3 regions of the Paracoccus sp. 228 genome follow, and region 3 is predicted to be linked to each of the others. Evidence: riboswitches for the same ligand, from Rfam matches in the RefSeq annotation. Region 3 holds a riboswitch; each other region holds the start of a gene.
The links. A riboswitch is a leader RNA that binds a small molecule or an ion and turns the genes downstream of it on or off. The one in region 3 is predicted to bind cobalamin.
Positions count from the first base shown of each region.

Region 1: it holds a riboswitch for cobalamin, as region 3 does, so the genes downstream of both, SY26_RS14815 (ABC transporter substrate-binding protein) here and SY26_RS11680 (energy-coupling factor ABC transporter permease) in region 3, are expected to answer to the same signal.
Region 2: it holds a riboswitch for cobalamin, as region 3 does, so the genes downstream of both, SY26_RS17715 (TonB-dependent siderophore receptor) here and SY26_RS11680 (energy-coupling factor ABC transporter permease) in region 3, are expected to answer to the same signal.

Region 1 covers NZ_JYGY01000004.1:382,755-387,488, forward strand. The annotation lists gene SY26_RS14810 (iron ABC transporter permease) at 1-815, opposite strand, end outside; gene SY26_RS14815 (ABC transporter substrate-binding protein) at 812-1,819, opposite strand; cobalamin riboswitch at 1,957-2,174, opposite strand; gene SY26_RS14820 (hypothetical protein) at 2,423-2,677, opposite strand; gene SY26_RS14825 (TRAP transporter large permease subunit) at 2,803-4,119, opposite strand; gene SY26_RS14830 (TRAP transporter small permease subunit) at 4,119-4,676, opposite strand; gene SY26_RS14835 (TRAP transporter substrate-binding protein) at 4,726-4,734, opposite strand, start outside.
Region 2 covers NZ_JYGY01000006.1:208,068-212,801, forward strand. The annotation lists gene SY26_RS17710 (ABC transporter substrate-binding protein) at 1-335, opposite strand, end outside; gene SY26_RS17715 (TonB-dependent siderophore receptor) at 332-2,224, opposite strand; cobalamin riboswitch at 2,357-2,544, opposite strand; gene bhcR (HTH-type transcriptional regulator BhcR) at 2,607-3,428, opposite strand; gene bhcA (L-aspartate--glyoxylate aminotransferase BhcA) at 3,626-4,734, shown strand, end outside.
Region 3 covers NZ_JYGY01000003.1:420,637-425,370, forward strand. The annotation lists gene SY26_RS11665 (spore coat U domain-containing protein) at 1-476, opposite strand, end outside; gene SY26_RS19945 (GAF domain-containing protein) at 808-1,704, shown strand; gene cobF (precorrin-6A synthase (deacetylating)) at 1,720-2,460, opposite strand; gene SY26_RS11680 (energy-coupling factor ABC transporter permease) at 2,457-3,122, opposite strand; cobalamin riboswitch at 3,153-3,369, opposite strand; gene SY26_RS11685 (cobyrinate a,c-diamide synthase) at 3,390-4,727, opposite strand; gene cobM (precorrin-4 C(11)-methyltransferase) at 4,724-4,734, opposite strand, start outside.

The DNA of each region.
Region 1 (4,734 bases), on a different contig from region 3:
ACCGACACCATGACCGCCGTGGCCATGGCGGTCGCCAGGATCAGCACGGCCTGAACGCGCCGGACCGGCACGCCCAGGGACGCCGCCGATTCCGTGCCGAAGGCAAAGGCGTCCAGCGCGCGGATGTGCCATGCGGCCGCGCCAAGGACGGTCACGGCGGCGGCCAGCGACAGGCCGACATCGTCCCACCGGACGCCCGACAGGTTGCCCAGCAGCCAGAACATGATGCCGCGCGCCTGTTCCGCACTGGCCGACCGCGCGATGATGAAGCTGGTCAGGGCGTTGAACAGCTGCGACCCGGCGATGCCTGCCAGCACGATCTGCGCGGCACCCCGCGCGCCCGGACCGCCACCCGACAGGCGCGCCAACCCCACCACCAACGCAAAGGCCGCGATCGCGCCCAGCAGCGCGCCCGCCGACATCGGCACGAACCCCGCGCCGATCCCCGCCACCGCGACCGTCACGGCCCCCGTAGACGCCCCCGCCGAGATGCCCAGCAGATAGGGGTCGGCCAGTGCGTTGCGCAACAGCGTCTGCAGGACCAGCCCCGAGATCGCCAGCCCCGCTCCGCAGGCCCCTGCCACCAGCGCGCGCGGCAGGCGGTAAGCCCAGACGATACCCTGATCGATCGGGTCCAGCGGATAGCCCGCACCCAGCATCTGGTTGGCCAGCGCCTGCCAGACGGTCGAGAGGGGGATCGGCGTTTCCCCCAGGGCGGTGCCGGCCAGGGGGGCCGCCACGATCAGCAGCGACACCCACAGCCAGACCGGGGCCAAGGGGCGGCGGACGGTCGGCACCCCGACATCGGCGGTCATTCGGACAGCCCGTCCATGCCCGCCGCCAAGGCCTCCAGCCCGTCGATCATGCGAATGCCGGGATGCAGCGCCTCGGCGTCCAGGATGACGATGCGATCCCGGCGCACGGCGGTCATCCGGCGCGTGACCGGGTCCGTTTTCAGAAAGCGCAGCTTTGCCTCGACATCGTCGGCAGGAAAGCGGCGGCGGTCCATGCGCGCGATCACCAGCACCGAGGGGTCGGCACGGGCGATCGTCTCCCACCCTACGGCGGGCCATTCCTCGTCCGAGGTCACGACGTTGCGCAGGCCAAGGCGGTCCATCATCCAGGCCGGGACGCCCATCCCGCCCGCCATGTAGGGGTCCAGCGCCAGATCGGCCGAGGAGAACCAGACCGCCGCGGACGCATCCGGCAGGTCCATCGCCCGCGCGCGCTCCACGACCGCCACCTCTCGGGCCTGCAGGTCGGCGATCAGCGCCTGGCCCGCGTCCTGCGCGTCCATGACGCGCGCGATCTGGTCGATGCCGTCCCACAGCGTCGCGATGTCGAAGGGCGCAAGGCGGGTGCCGTCGGCGCCCACGCTGTTGTCCTTGCCTTGGCAGTCCGTGGGCATGACATAGGCCGGAATGCGCAGATCGGCGAACTGCCGGCGCGTGCCGACCGCCCCCTGATCCCCGATCATCCAGGCGAACATCGTCGGCACGAAGCCGGGGCGCCGGTTCACCACCGATTCAAAGCTGGGCGTGTCGTCGCTGATGCGGTCAACCCTGGCATCATCCTCTGCAAAGGCGGGCAGCACCGGGGTGAACCACAGCGCGGTCCCGGCCATCCGGTCCGCCTGGCCCAGCGCATACAGGATCTCGGTCGTGGACTGGCCGATCGACACGACGTTGTCGGGACGCGCGGGGATGGTCACTTGGTGCCCGCAATTGTCGATCACCAGCGGATAGTCGGTCGGCGCGGCAAGGGCCGCCTGGCCCAGGCCCAGCGCCACCGCGGTCGTCAGGAAGATTCTGGTCGTCATGGTCGTCCTTCATGAAACGAAGGACGGGGCTGAAAAAGGCGCAGCGGCGTCACCGGGGTCCCACCCACCTTCGCGGTCGCGTCGGATGAAGGCCGTGGATCGGCGCATGCGGTCTTTCTCCGGGGCACCCCGCCCGGGTTGGTTCAGGTCATGATGGCAGGTCTCCTGACTTGCGGGTCGCGGCCTTCCCCGCCTTCCCGGCGCAGGGGGCGCCAGTGGCATCATGGGGTCGGCTACCGCTTACAGTTGCGGGGGCAGTCGCGGATTCGGCGCCTGATGGCTACACCTCACCACGTTCCCTTTTCACCCTGCCGGGGCCTTGGCCGGCACGGGAACCATCACGGACGGAAATGCCGCCGGGTGGGGACAAAGTCAACTGCCGCGGCAAGCAGCCCGCAGCCGACCCGGCCACCACGGCCGACGCACCTGTGACACCCGCCGCTTATGCCAGCCTGATCCCGGCGACCGGTGCGCCGCTGGTCGAACGCGCTGGCGCCCTGCGGAGGAAGGAGTTGGTCCCAGTCCTTCCTGCCAGGCATTGATGGGGGGTCGGATATAGGGCGTCAGACCACCGGGCGATCCAGCGCCTGACACCGCAGGGCTTCAAACCTGGCCGGGCCTCTTTCGCCACAGGTGGCGAAGGTCCAGCCGGGGATAGTCCCGCTCGATCTGGCTGCCCCAGAACAGGCCGGCGATCGGGGCTTCGGGATGGTCAGGGTCAAGGCCATAGTCGATCTGGGCGATGCGTTCGGCCGGCATGTGCAGGGTGTATCGCAGGAACAGGAACTGCTCCAGCCAGGCGTCATGGTCCTTGTTCGTGAACAGGTCCGGACGGGGGACGGGTTCGGGGTCGTGCATGATGGGTCAGCCTTGGGTGACGGACCCCGATTGTCCGTCAATCCGCTTGCCGGTGCAACATTCCTGTCCCCGAACGAAAAGGGGGCACGCCGCATCCGGCATGCCCCCCGATCCACGGCAGGCGATCAGTAGATCGCCAGGGCCGGGAACAGGATCAGCAGGCCCACCGCCAGGATCTGCAGCCCGATGAAGGGCAGCAGGGCGCGGAAGATTTCTCCCAGCGAGATGTCCGGCGGGGTCACTGACTTCAGGTAGAAGGCGGCGGGCCCGAAGGGCGGCGACAGGAAGCTGACCTGCATGTTCATCGCGAACAGCACCCCGAACCAGACGGGGTCGTATCCCAGGCTGACGATGATCGGCACGAAGATCGGCATGGTCAGCAGCGCGATGCCGACCCAGTCCAGGAACATACCCAGCACGAACAGGATCGCCATCATGAACAGGATGATGATCGTCGGGTTGTCGCTGATGCCGGTGATCAGTTCCGACACGAAGTTGATGCCGCCCATCAGGTTGAAGACGCCCACCAGGGCAGATGCACCGATGCCGATCCAGACGATCATGCCGACCGTCTGCAGCGTCTGCATGGCCGCGCCGCGCAGCAGGCCCCAGGTGAATTCGCCGCGGATCACGGTCGAGATCAGCACGCCCGCCACGCCCACGGCGCTGGCCTCGGTCACGGATGCGATGCCGCCATAGATGGAGCCCAGCACCATGATCACGACCAGGATCGGCAGGAACAGGCCCTTGAGCAGGCGCAGCTTTTCGTCCCGCGGGACGCGGGCGGTGACGGCCGGGGGCACGTCGCCCGGCGTCAGCCAGGCACGGATCAGCACATAGGCCACATAGAGCAGCGCCAGCATGAAGCCCGGCACGAAGGCGGCCGTGAATAGGTCGCCGATCGAGACGTTCGCGGTCAGGCCATAGATGATCAGCACGATCGAAGGCGGCACCATGGTCCCCAGGCTGCCGCCCGCGCAGACGACGCCGATGGCCAGCTTGCGGTCATAGCCCTGGGCCAGCATCTGGGGCAGCGCGATTAGGCCCAGCAGCACGACCTCTCCGCCGATGATGCCGGACATGGCGGCCAGGATGACGGCCACGAAGATCGTCTGGACCGCCACGCCGCCGCGGATGCGGCCGCCGACCAGGCGCATCGCCTCGAACAGGTCGCGGGCGATGCCGCTGCGGTCCAGGATCGCGGCCATCAGCACGAACATCGGCACCGACACGAAGACGAAGCTGGACACGAAGGTATAGACGCGGCTGGTGATCAGCGGCACGACGTTCGGACCGAACCACCCGAGCGCGAAGATCAGCGTGACCAGCAGCGTGACGAAGGCCAGCGGGATGCCCGTCAGCAGCAAAAGCAGCAGCAGCGCGAACAGAAGGCCCGTCCCGGCCTCGATCCCCAGGGATTGCAGCGAACCGAAGATCTCCATCAGCGGGCTCCCTTGTGCCCGCGGGCATAGTTGACGGTCAGGATGGCGAATTGCAGGGCCATGATCGCCAGCGCCACCATCAGCAGCACCTTGAGCACGCCCGGATAGGCCGGGTTCCAGGCCGAGCCCGAGGTCTCGAGGTGAAAGCTGCCGTCGGGGCGCCAGGCGGACCGCTTGACCATCTGCCAGGCCGCCCAGGCGAAGGCGCCCGAGGACAGGCCGCAGATCGCCGAGATGAGGATGTCGGCCACCCGCCGCGCGGCGGGCGGCAGCAGGTCATAGACCAGGACGACCCGGATGTGCCGGTCGCGCGCGGTGCACAGCAAGCCCCCGTAGACGAACGAGATCGCGCACAGGAACACCGTCGTCTCGTGCGCCCAGTTCGTCGGGCGGCCGAACACGTAACGCAGCACGACCTCCTGGATCAGGATCAGCATGGCGACCACCAGGCCCAGGGCCGGGATGATCGCCAGACGGTCGATCACGCGACCCAGGCGCCCCGACTGGGGCACGGCCTCGTGTTCCTCGCGCGGAATGGCTTCGGATGCGTCCATCATGTCCTCCTCCCTGGAAGGGACCGGGCGCGGACGCCCGATCCTGCGGCGCTTACTGCAC
Region 2 (4,734 bases), on a different contig from region 3:
TCCGTCCCCATGTCGAAGGTCGCCACGCGCAGACCCAGCCTGTCCAGCATGTCCAGCGTCGCCGGGGAGGAATAGGTGCCCGCCAGCACCAGATCGGGCTGCAGGGCCAGGATGTCCTCGGCCTGGCCGCGGTTGGTGGGATAGGCCTCGGCCTCGCGCGCCATGGCCGAAGAGACCGGGTCCTGCGCCAGATAGCTGACCGAGGCCAGCTGTCCCGGCGCCGCCACCAGCATCGCCAGCTGATCGGTGCACAGGTTGATCGACACCACCCGCGCGGGCGCATCGGCCCATGCGGGGGCGGCCATCAGCGCCAGCCCGATCAGCCCGCGGATCACCAGTGCGCCTGCAGGCCGATGGTGCCGGTCCGCCCCTGGTTCGCAAAGCCCCAGACATCCGAATAATCGCGGTCGAACAGGTTCACCACCCGCGCCGTCGCCCGCACGTTCGGCGTCAGGTCATAGCCCGCGGCAAGGTTGACCACGGTATAGGACGGCAGTTCGCGCGTCTCGACCGCGCCCCAGAACTGGGTGTCGAAGGTGCCTGCCACATGGCGCAGATCGCCCGTGACCGATCCGCGCCCGTCCAGGACCGACAGTGTCGCGTTCAGGCCAGCCTCGTGCCGGGGGCGGCGGGTCTTGACGCTGCCATCGGGATTTTCCGCGTCAAGATAGGTATAGCTGGCCCCCAGGGTCAGACTGTCGGTCGCCAGAATGCGGGCCGCGACCTCGACCCCTTGGCGGGGGCTTTCGCCGGACTGGTTGCGATAGGAATAGAACGCCACGCCATCCTCGATGCCGACCAGATAGTCGGTGATCTCGTCCTCCAGCGTCTCGTTGAAATAGGTGACGTCGATGGTCCCGCGACCGTCCGGCAGCTGCGCCTCGACCCCCAGATCAAAGCCGCTGTTCTTTTCCGGGCGCAGGTCGGGATTGCCTTGATAGACGGTGCCGAAGAAGCCGGCATCGGCATACAGCTCGAAATAGGACGGATTCACCAGCCCCGTCCCGGCGGATGCGTGCAGGCGGAACGGACGGTCGGGCATCTGCCAGGAGAGACCCAGGTTCCAGCTGGTGAAATCGGCAAAGACGCGGTTCGCGTCGTGGCGCAGCCCGGCCTGGACATCCAGCCCGCTGGCCAGCATCGCGCGGTATTCCAGCGCGACCGACGACATCTCCCGGGACTGCCCCGGCGCGGTCGAGTTGCTGTCGCGCTGATGTTCCGCCAAGAGGTTCAGCAGCTGCGAGGCATCGGCGGCCGACCCGTCCAACCCCAGGCTGGTGCGGTATTTCAGCTTTTCGGTCTGGCCGCGCCGGAACGGGCTGTTGTCCTGGCTCTGCCGGGTGATGCTGTGCTGATAGTCCAGGCGCTGGACCAGGCGGCCGTCCAACGCGGTATATTCCGCCCAGACCCCGCCCTGAAACTCGTCGCGGCGGCCGAACAGGTCGGCATCGACCAGATAGCTTTCGGCATCGGTCGCGGCAAAGTTCTCGGCGTCAAAGCCGTAATCTTCGGTGGACTGGCGCAGCGCCACCCCAAGGCGCAAATCGTCGGTGGCCAGGACGTCGCCGGACAGGACGGCGGTCTTGCGGTTGATCCCGTCCTTGCCGCCGCCATCGCCCGACTGGTCATAGCCCAGATCGTCGCGCGCCGACAGCGACAGCCGCAGCCCGCCCCGTTCCCCGCGACGGCTGACATGGACCGAGGCCGCCCCGCCGTTCCCGGCCTCGACCGAACCGCCATAGGACAGGCCATGGGGCGCGTCGCGCGTGATGATGTTGATCACCCCCGCCGACGCGTTCGATCCATAGAACACCGATTGCGGTCCGCGCAGCACCTCGATCCGGTCGATGTCGGTGGTCTCCAGCCCGGTCAGGACGTATTCGTCCTCGCCCCCCGCCGCCTCGATGCCGTCGATCAGGATCAGGGTGTGGTTCGCCTCGGCGCCGCGGATGCGGACCTGTGCGATGCTGGCGCCGCTGCCGCTGACCGACACGCCGGGCAACGCGCGCAGGGCGTCCTGGACGGTGGCGATGCCACGATCCTCGATCTCGGTCGCGGTCAGGACGGTGTGGGCGCGGGCATAGCCGTCCTGGGCCACGGGCGTGATGCCGGCGGTCAGCACGATCTCGTCCAGCAGGATGGGTTCCCCCGGTGCCGGACCTTGCGCGGCGGCGGTGACGGGAAGGGCGACAAGCGTCGCCAGAAGACAGATCGGACGGCGCATCGGCACGGACCTTTCAAGGCAGGCACGGCCTGCGGCAAACAGAAATGTCCGGCACACGGACCCGGTGGGGCGCGGCAGGACGGTGACTGTCACCACTGCGGATCAGCCGCTTTCCTGGCACGCCCCGCGCCGGAAATGGGTGAGTGCTGCGGCAGGTCTCCTGGCTTGCGGGTCGATGCCTTGGCCGGCCTTCCCGGATCGCTCCAGTGGCATGATCGGCCATCGCTCTCCGCTTACAGTTGCGGGGGCAGCCCCGGATTGGCACCGGTGTTCCCTTTTGATCCGGCATGCAGGCCGGAACCGTAGCGGCGCCCTTGTGGCGCAGTGGCCCCGGAGCTGTCAACGGGATTCCGCCGTCCGTCCCACGCCCGGCAAAAGGCGGTCAGCGCCCGCCCCGGCCCGATCCCAGATCGGCCGAAATCCGTTCCGCTGCGGTGGCGACCATGCCGCCGATGCGGTCGACGGCGGCATCGGTCATGCGGTTCGTGGGGCCCGACACCGACACCCCGGCCACCGCCTCGCCATAGCTGTTCACGATGGAGGCCGCGACACAGCGCATCCCCAGGGTGCGCTCCTCGTCGTCAAAGGCAAAGCCGCGATGGCGGATCAGGGCGATGTCTGCCTGCAGCGCGTCCGCGTCGGCGATGGTCTTGTCAGTGAACCGGGTGAAGGTCGCGTCGCGCAGGAACACCGCCAGCCGCGTCTGATCGAACGCCGCCAGCAGCGCCTTGCCGATCCCAGATGCGTGCAGCGGAGACCTGGTGCCGGGCGGGAAAAACGCGCGGATCGTCTGATGCGTCTCGACCTGGCTGACGAACAGCACGTCGCCGTCGCGTTCGATGCCCAGGTTCGCCGTCTCTCCGGTCAGGGCCATCAGGTCGCGCATCACCGCACGGCTGCGTTCGACAATGTTGGTGCGCCGCAGGAAGACCGAACCAAGGCGGAACGCCTCGGGGCCGATGAACCACTCCTGCCGGTCGGGATTGTTCTCGACATAGCGACGGTGTTCCAGGGTGGCCAGGACGCGGTGCATGGTGGCGGGCGATTGGTCCAGATGCGTGGACAGCCCGGTCAGGGTGATCCCCTCATGCGCGGCCAGGGCCTCCAGCACGTCCAGCCCGCGGTCCAGGGCCTGGATGCTGGCGGCGGGCTGATCGGCCTTGCCGCTTCTTGGTCGCCCCCGCTTGCGCACCGGTTGTTGCATCGGAATCACGCCCCTTCCATCTGTAACACCACAGAAAAATAATTTCATGAAAGCCATTTTCCGGCAATGAAAAAATCGCGCGCCCATGATTTCGCTGCGAAACCTGCATTAAACCACGTTTCCGAAAAACGATTTCAAAAAAATTTACCGGTTTGCGGACCCGTGCTACACCTTGTCGCATCAAGGAGGAGCCGACCGTGAGCACCCAGAACCCGATCTTCATTCCCGGCCCGACGAACATCCCCGAGGTGCTTCGCAAGGCCGTCGACATGCCCACCATCGACCATCGCAGCCCGATGTTTGGAAAGATCCTGCATCCCGCGCTGGAGGGGGTCAAAAAGGTCCTGAAATCGACGCAGGCGCAGGTCTTCGTGTTCCCCTCCACCGGCACAGGCGGGTGGGAGACGGCGATCACCAACACGCTGTCGGCGGGCGACGCGGTTCTGGCCACGCGCAACGGCATGTTCAGCCACCGCTGGATCGACATGTGCCAGCGGCACGGCCTGGACGTCCAGATCGTGGACCAGTCCTGGGGCGAAGGTATCCCCACCGACCGGTTCGAGGAGATCCTGACCGCCGACACGGCCCATCGCATCAAGGCGGTCCTGGCCACGCATAACGAAACCGCCACCGGCGTCCGGTCGGACATCGCCGCGGTCCGCCGCGCGCTGGACCGGGCGGGGCATCCCGCAATGCTGTTCGTGGACGGGGTCAGCTCCATCGCCTGCTATGACTTCCGGATGGACGAATGGGGCGTCGATGTCGCCGTCACCGGGTCGCAGAAGGGCTTCATGCTGCCCCCCGGCCTGGCGATCGTCGGCTTTTCGCCCAAGGCGATGACCGCGGTCGAGGGCGCGGGCCTGCCGCGCACCTTCTTCGACATCCGCGACATGGCGCGGGGCTATGCCGCGAACGGCTTTCCCTATACGCCGCCTGTCGGCCTGCTGAACGGGCTGAAGGTCGCCACCGACATGCTGCTGGACGAGGGGCTGGAGAACGTCTTTGCCCGTCATCACCGCATCGCCGAAGGCGTCCGCCAGGCCGTCGCGGCATGGGGCATGACGCTGTGCGCCGCGCGACCCACGCTGTATTCCGACAGTGTCAGCGCGATCCGCACGCCGGACGGTTTCGACGCCAACCGCATCGTCAGCCATGCGCTGAACACCTATGGCGTGGCCTTTGGCACGGGCCTGGGCGATGTCGCGGGCAAGGTCTTCCGCATCGGGCATCTGGGGATGCTGACCGACGTGATGGCCCTGTCGGGGCTGGCCACGGCGGAGATGGTGATGGTCGATCTGGGCCTGCC
Region 3 (4,734 bases):
ACCGTGACGGTATCGGTATAGGTTCCGGGGGCAGGCGTCGCCTGTGCCAAGACCCGGCCGAAGACCGTGAAGGATTGCGCGTCGCCCGTCCCCGTCGCCGGCTGGGTGTCTGCGCCCACGGCATTGCCCCAGTTCGTCACCCGCCCGGCGTCCTGGAACAGGGCATAGGCGATCGTCTCTCCGCCCGACGTCATTTGGCGCACGCTGGTCGTGGCCCCTGCGCCCAGCCCTTCGTTCAGGCCGATGTCATAGGGGGTGGTGTCGGTGCAGGTGACCTCCATCGTGGCCGTGGCATCGACATCCGTGCCAAGCACGCCCTGGGTCCCGAAATCCAGCGTCTCGGTCGAGGTGATCTCGCATTCGGCGACGATGGTGATCCGGACGTCGAAGCTGTCCGTCGTCACCGTCTGCGCCAGGGGCGCCGTCGCCGAAAGGGCGATGACGGCTAAGATCGTCGGAAAAATTTCCTGTGTCATGATGGTTCATATGCTCCAAAATTCGAGAACGCCGATCCGAAGTTTTGCAGACTAAGCAAAAAGCACATCTTAAAGGTGTATTAAGAAGTATCGGGCACAGTGATTTCGTGTCAAACTAAACCTTCCAGTGTGTAACCTTGATTTTGCGCAAATTCCCCATATCCGCGGATCGCCCCGCGGACCCATGCCTTGCCCCTGGCCGCGGCGGTCATTGCCGTCGCAGTCCGGGTATCGAAAGAATTCGGTCATGACCTTGAACTGGAAACGTGCGGGTGACCCTGGCGCCGGATCCGCCGCCACAGATGGCACCCCGCGACGGGACTTGTCCGGCATGGACGTTCCGCCGACCGATTCGGGCCTGATCCGTCTTTACGAAAACGGCGTGCTGCGTCCGACGCGGACGCCCGTCTTCGACCGCGTCGTCGAGCAGGCGCGGCGAATCTTCTCGTGCCAAGCCAGCCTGCTGACGATCATCGACGAGGCGAACGACCGCCAGTTCTTCAAGGCCGAGGCGGGCCTGATGCTGACCGCGGACGAGGATCGCGTCACGTCGCTGGCTTATTCCTTCTGCCGGATTGTCGTCGCGAATTCCGCGCCGCTGGTCATCGCGGATGCCCGGATCGATCCGCGGTTCAGCGGGCATCTGGCAATCGGTAGGTTCGGCGTGGTCGCCTATCTGGGAGTGCCGGTCAAGGACGAGACGGGCAGGGCCATCGCCGCCCTCTGCGTGGCCGAAAGCAGGCCGCGGGACTGGACGTCGGCCAATGTCGAGGTGCTGCAGGCCTTTGCGGAAGGTGTCTCGACGCAGATCAAGACGATGGTCCTGTCCGAACGGATGCGGACCGCCATCGGTCAGGAACCGGGCGGCGCTTCGGCGCTGCCACAGCCTGCCAGCGCGGTCCTAACCTATCACCATGCCCCCGACGGGACCGAGACGATCGACGCCGCGACCGCGGAGACGCAGCAGATCTGGGGCATCCCGGCCGCCGAATACATGGCGCGGTTCGGCGATGTCTTCGCCTTCTGCATGGTCGAGGATTATCCGCTGGCCCGCGCATCGTTCGGAAACTCTGCCGCCGGGATGATCCCGTGGCACCATCGCTGGCGCATCCGTCTGCCTGACGGTCAGGTCAAGTGGCTGGAGGGGCATGGGCTTCCCGCATCCGGTCGGAACGGCGGGCTGACATGGGACTGCACGATCAACGACGCGACCCGCCTGACATCCTGACGTCCCGCGGGCCGGTCACGCTGCATCGTCGCGGGCCAGCAGATAGCAATCCATGATCCAGCCATGCGCGGCCCGGGCGGCGGCGCGCGCCGCCTCGATCCGTGGTCCGGCCTCGGTCAAGGGGCCCGCCTCCAACAGCTGTTCGGGCATGCCCAGATAGGCGCCCCACCAGATCCGCAGCCCCTGCGGGGGCAGCGTCGCAAAGGCGCAGGTGCCGTCCAGCATCACCACAACCCGGTCGGCGTCATTGGGAAAGCCCTTGTCGCGAAGCCGCCGCCCGGTGGTGATCCGCACCTCGGATCCCAGGGCGTTCAGCGGAATGGCATGGGCCGCGCACAGGGCCTGGATCGCGGTGATTCCCGGGATCACCCGTGCGCGCCAGTCCAGACGCGCGGCAATGCGCAGGCTGCTGTCATAGAGCGACGGGTCGCCCCAGACCAGCATCGCCACCGTCCCGCCCTGCGGCAGCGCCGCCGCGACGGCCCCCGCCCAGGTTTGCGCGATGGCATCATGCCATCGGTCGACGGCCTCCAGATAGGGCAGGTTTGCATCGCGCACCGGCAGGTCGATCTCGGCCACGGCGCCGCCGGGGCGGTGGCGGTCCAGCATCGCGCGGCGCAGATGAGCCAGATCCTCCTTCCCCGCGCCCTTGCGGGGGATCAGGACCAGATCGGCCTCCTGCAGGGCGCGGACGCCCTGCAGGGTCAGGTGGTCGGGATGGCCGGTGCCCGCCCCGATCAGCACCAGCTCGATCATGCGTAGAGCCGCGGCGTGACCAGCCCGCTGCCGCGCAGGCCGCGCGCGGCCTTTGCGCCCGCCAGCACCGCCAGATCGACCAGCGGCTCCAGCGCCAGGACCAGCATGTAGGCCGCGCCGAAGGACAGCACCCCCGACAGGGCCTCGGCCCCCTGGCCGTAGAAGGCCCAGAACGCGACCCAGGCCACGATGCCCCCCTGATAGGCCGCCGACAGCGCCAGTGCTTGGCCATAGCGCAGGTCCACATAGACCGTGCCCGGCGCGATGATCCGCCGCGCCACCGCCTGCAGCGCGAACAGCGGCACCAGCAGCGTCGTCACGTTCATCCCGTATTGCGGCAGATCGAACGGCGCGAAGAACAGTCCCTGGATCAGCAGGCCCAAGGCCAGCCCGATCGCCGCCGGCGCCGCGCCCAGGATCAGGAACAGCGTCGATCCCAGGATCAGGTGCACCTCGGACACGCCTACGGGCGCGGTGGGCAGGACCTGGAAGAACACGAAGGTCGCGGCCGTCGCCAGCGCCCCGCGCGCCGCCAGCGACGCCCCACCCTGCGCGCGCAGGGCTTGGGCCGCCAGCCTCAGCGCGTAAAGCCCGGCCGTGGCGGCCGTGGCATAGCCCAGTATCAGCTTGGCGCCGGTGACGACGCCCTCTTCGATATGCATGTCATCCTCCTGTGGCCGTCCACCCGACGGCATGGGGTTGCCTGACATGGCCGGTTTCCTGGCTTGCGGGTCCGGGCGCGGCGTCGGCCTTCCCGGATCGCTCCAGTGGCATGGGTGACGCGCGCTCTCCGCATACAGTCGCGGGGGCGGCCGGGGCTTCGGGTGCCGCGATTGGGTCCACCCTTCCCCGTTCCCGATGAAGCCCGGCGTTTCACGCCTGACGGGCACCATTCAGACGGTCAGATAGACGGGATCGCAGGGCCTGCGTCAAGTCGCGGCCGGGGCGATCAGGTGAAAGAACGTGCCTGACACATGCCCGCCCCCGGACATCGTCCGGTGGCTGCCGGTTTCCTCCACCGCGGCGCCGGTCGCGTCGGTCACGCGGGCCAAGGGCGCATCGGGCTGGGACAGGATCGAGGCATAGTGGAATTCATGCCCCCGCAGCGCCGTGCGACCCAATCCCGGCAGGGCGGTCAGCGGATCGGCGCGGCGGTACCCCAGATGCATGCGGCGTTTGGCATAGCTGGTCTCCAACCCCAGAAGCCCCAACATCTGGTGTCGTTTTCCATCGGCATCCACCAGACCTGCCCCAAGCGCCATGTATCCCCCGCATTCTCCATGCACCGGCCGCGTGCCCGCAAAGTGGTGCATGGCCGTGCGGAACCCGTCGCAGGCGGCCAGCCGGGGCGCGTGCAACTCCGGGTAGCCCCCCGGCAGCCAGCAGCAATCGGCGCTGTCATCCGGCCCCTGATCCGCCAGTGGCGAGAACGGCAGGATCGTGGCCCCGGCGCGCCGCCACGCCTCCAGCACATGCGGATAGACGAAGCTGAAGGCCGCGTCGCGGGCCAGCGCGATCCGCCCGCCGGGGGGCGTCAGCGGTCGGGGCGCGGGCGCCTCGGGCAGGGCGTGATGGGCAGCGGCGGCGATGATCGCCTCCAGGTCGCAATGCGCGGCGATGAAATTGCCCGCATGGTCCAAGATGGTTTGCAGGCCCGCCGTCTCCTCGGCCTGGATCAGGCCCAGATGGCGCTCGGGCAGCACGATGTTGCCCTGACGCGGCAGGCTGCCCAGCACCCGGATGCCGGCCTGATCCATCCCCTCGCGGATCAGCCGGTCATGGCGCGGCGAGGCCACGCGGTTCAGCACCACCCCCGCAAAGGGCAGATCCGGGCGCAGTGTGGCAAAGCCCCGCGCCGTGGCCGCCGCCGATTGCGCCTGCCCGCTGACATCCAGGATCAGCACCACCGGCCAGCCCATCATCTGGGCGATCTCGGCGCTGGAGCCGATGCCGGTTTCCCCCTTCGTCGCGACCCCGTCGAACAGGCCCATCGACCCCTCGGCCAGGACCAGGTCGGCGGGCGGCTGGCCGGTCGCATGGGCGATCAGCCGCCCCGGCTCCATCGCCCAGGCATCCAGGTTGAAGCTGGCCCGCCCCGAGGCCGCGAAGTGAAACCCCGGATCGATGTAGTCGGGCCCCGACTTGAAGGGCTGCACCACCAGCCCGCGCCTGCGCAATGCGGTCAGCAGGCCCAGCATCAGCATCGTCTTGCCGGTCCCCGATGAGGGGGCCGAGATCATCAGGCCCGGCGTCAGGGGGCGCGTCATTCCGGAA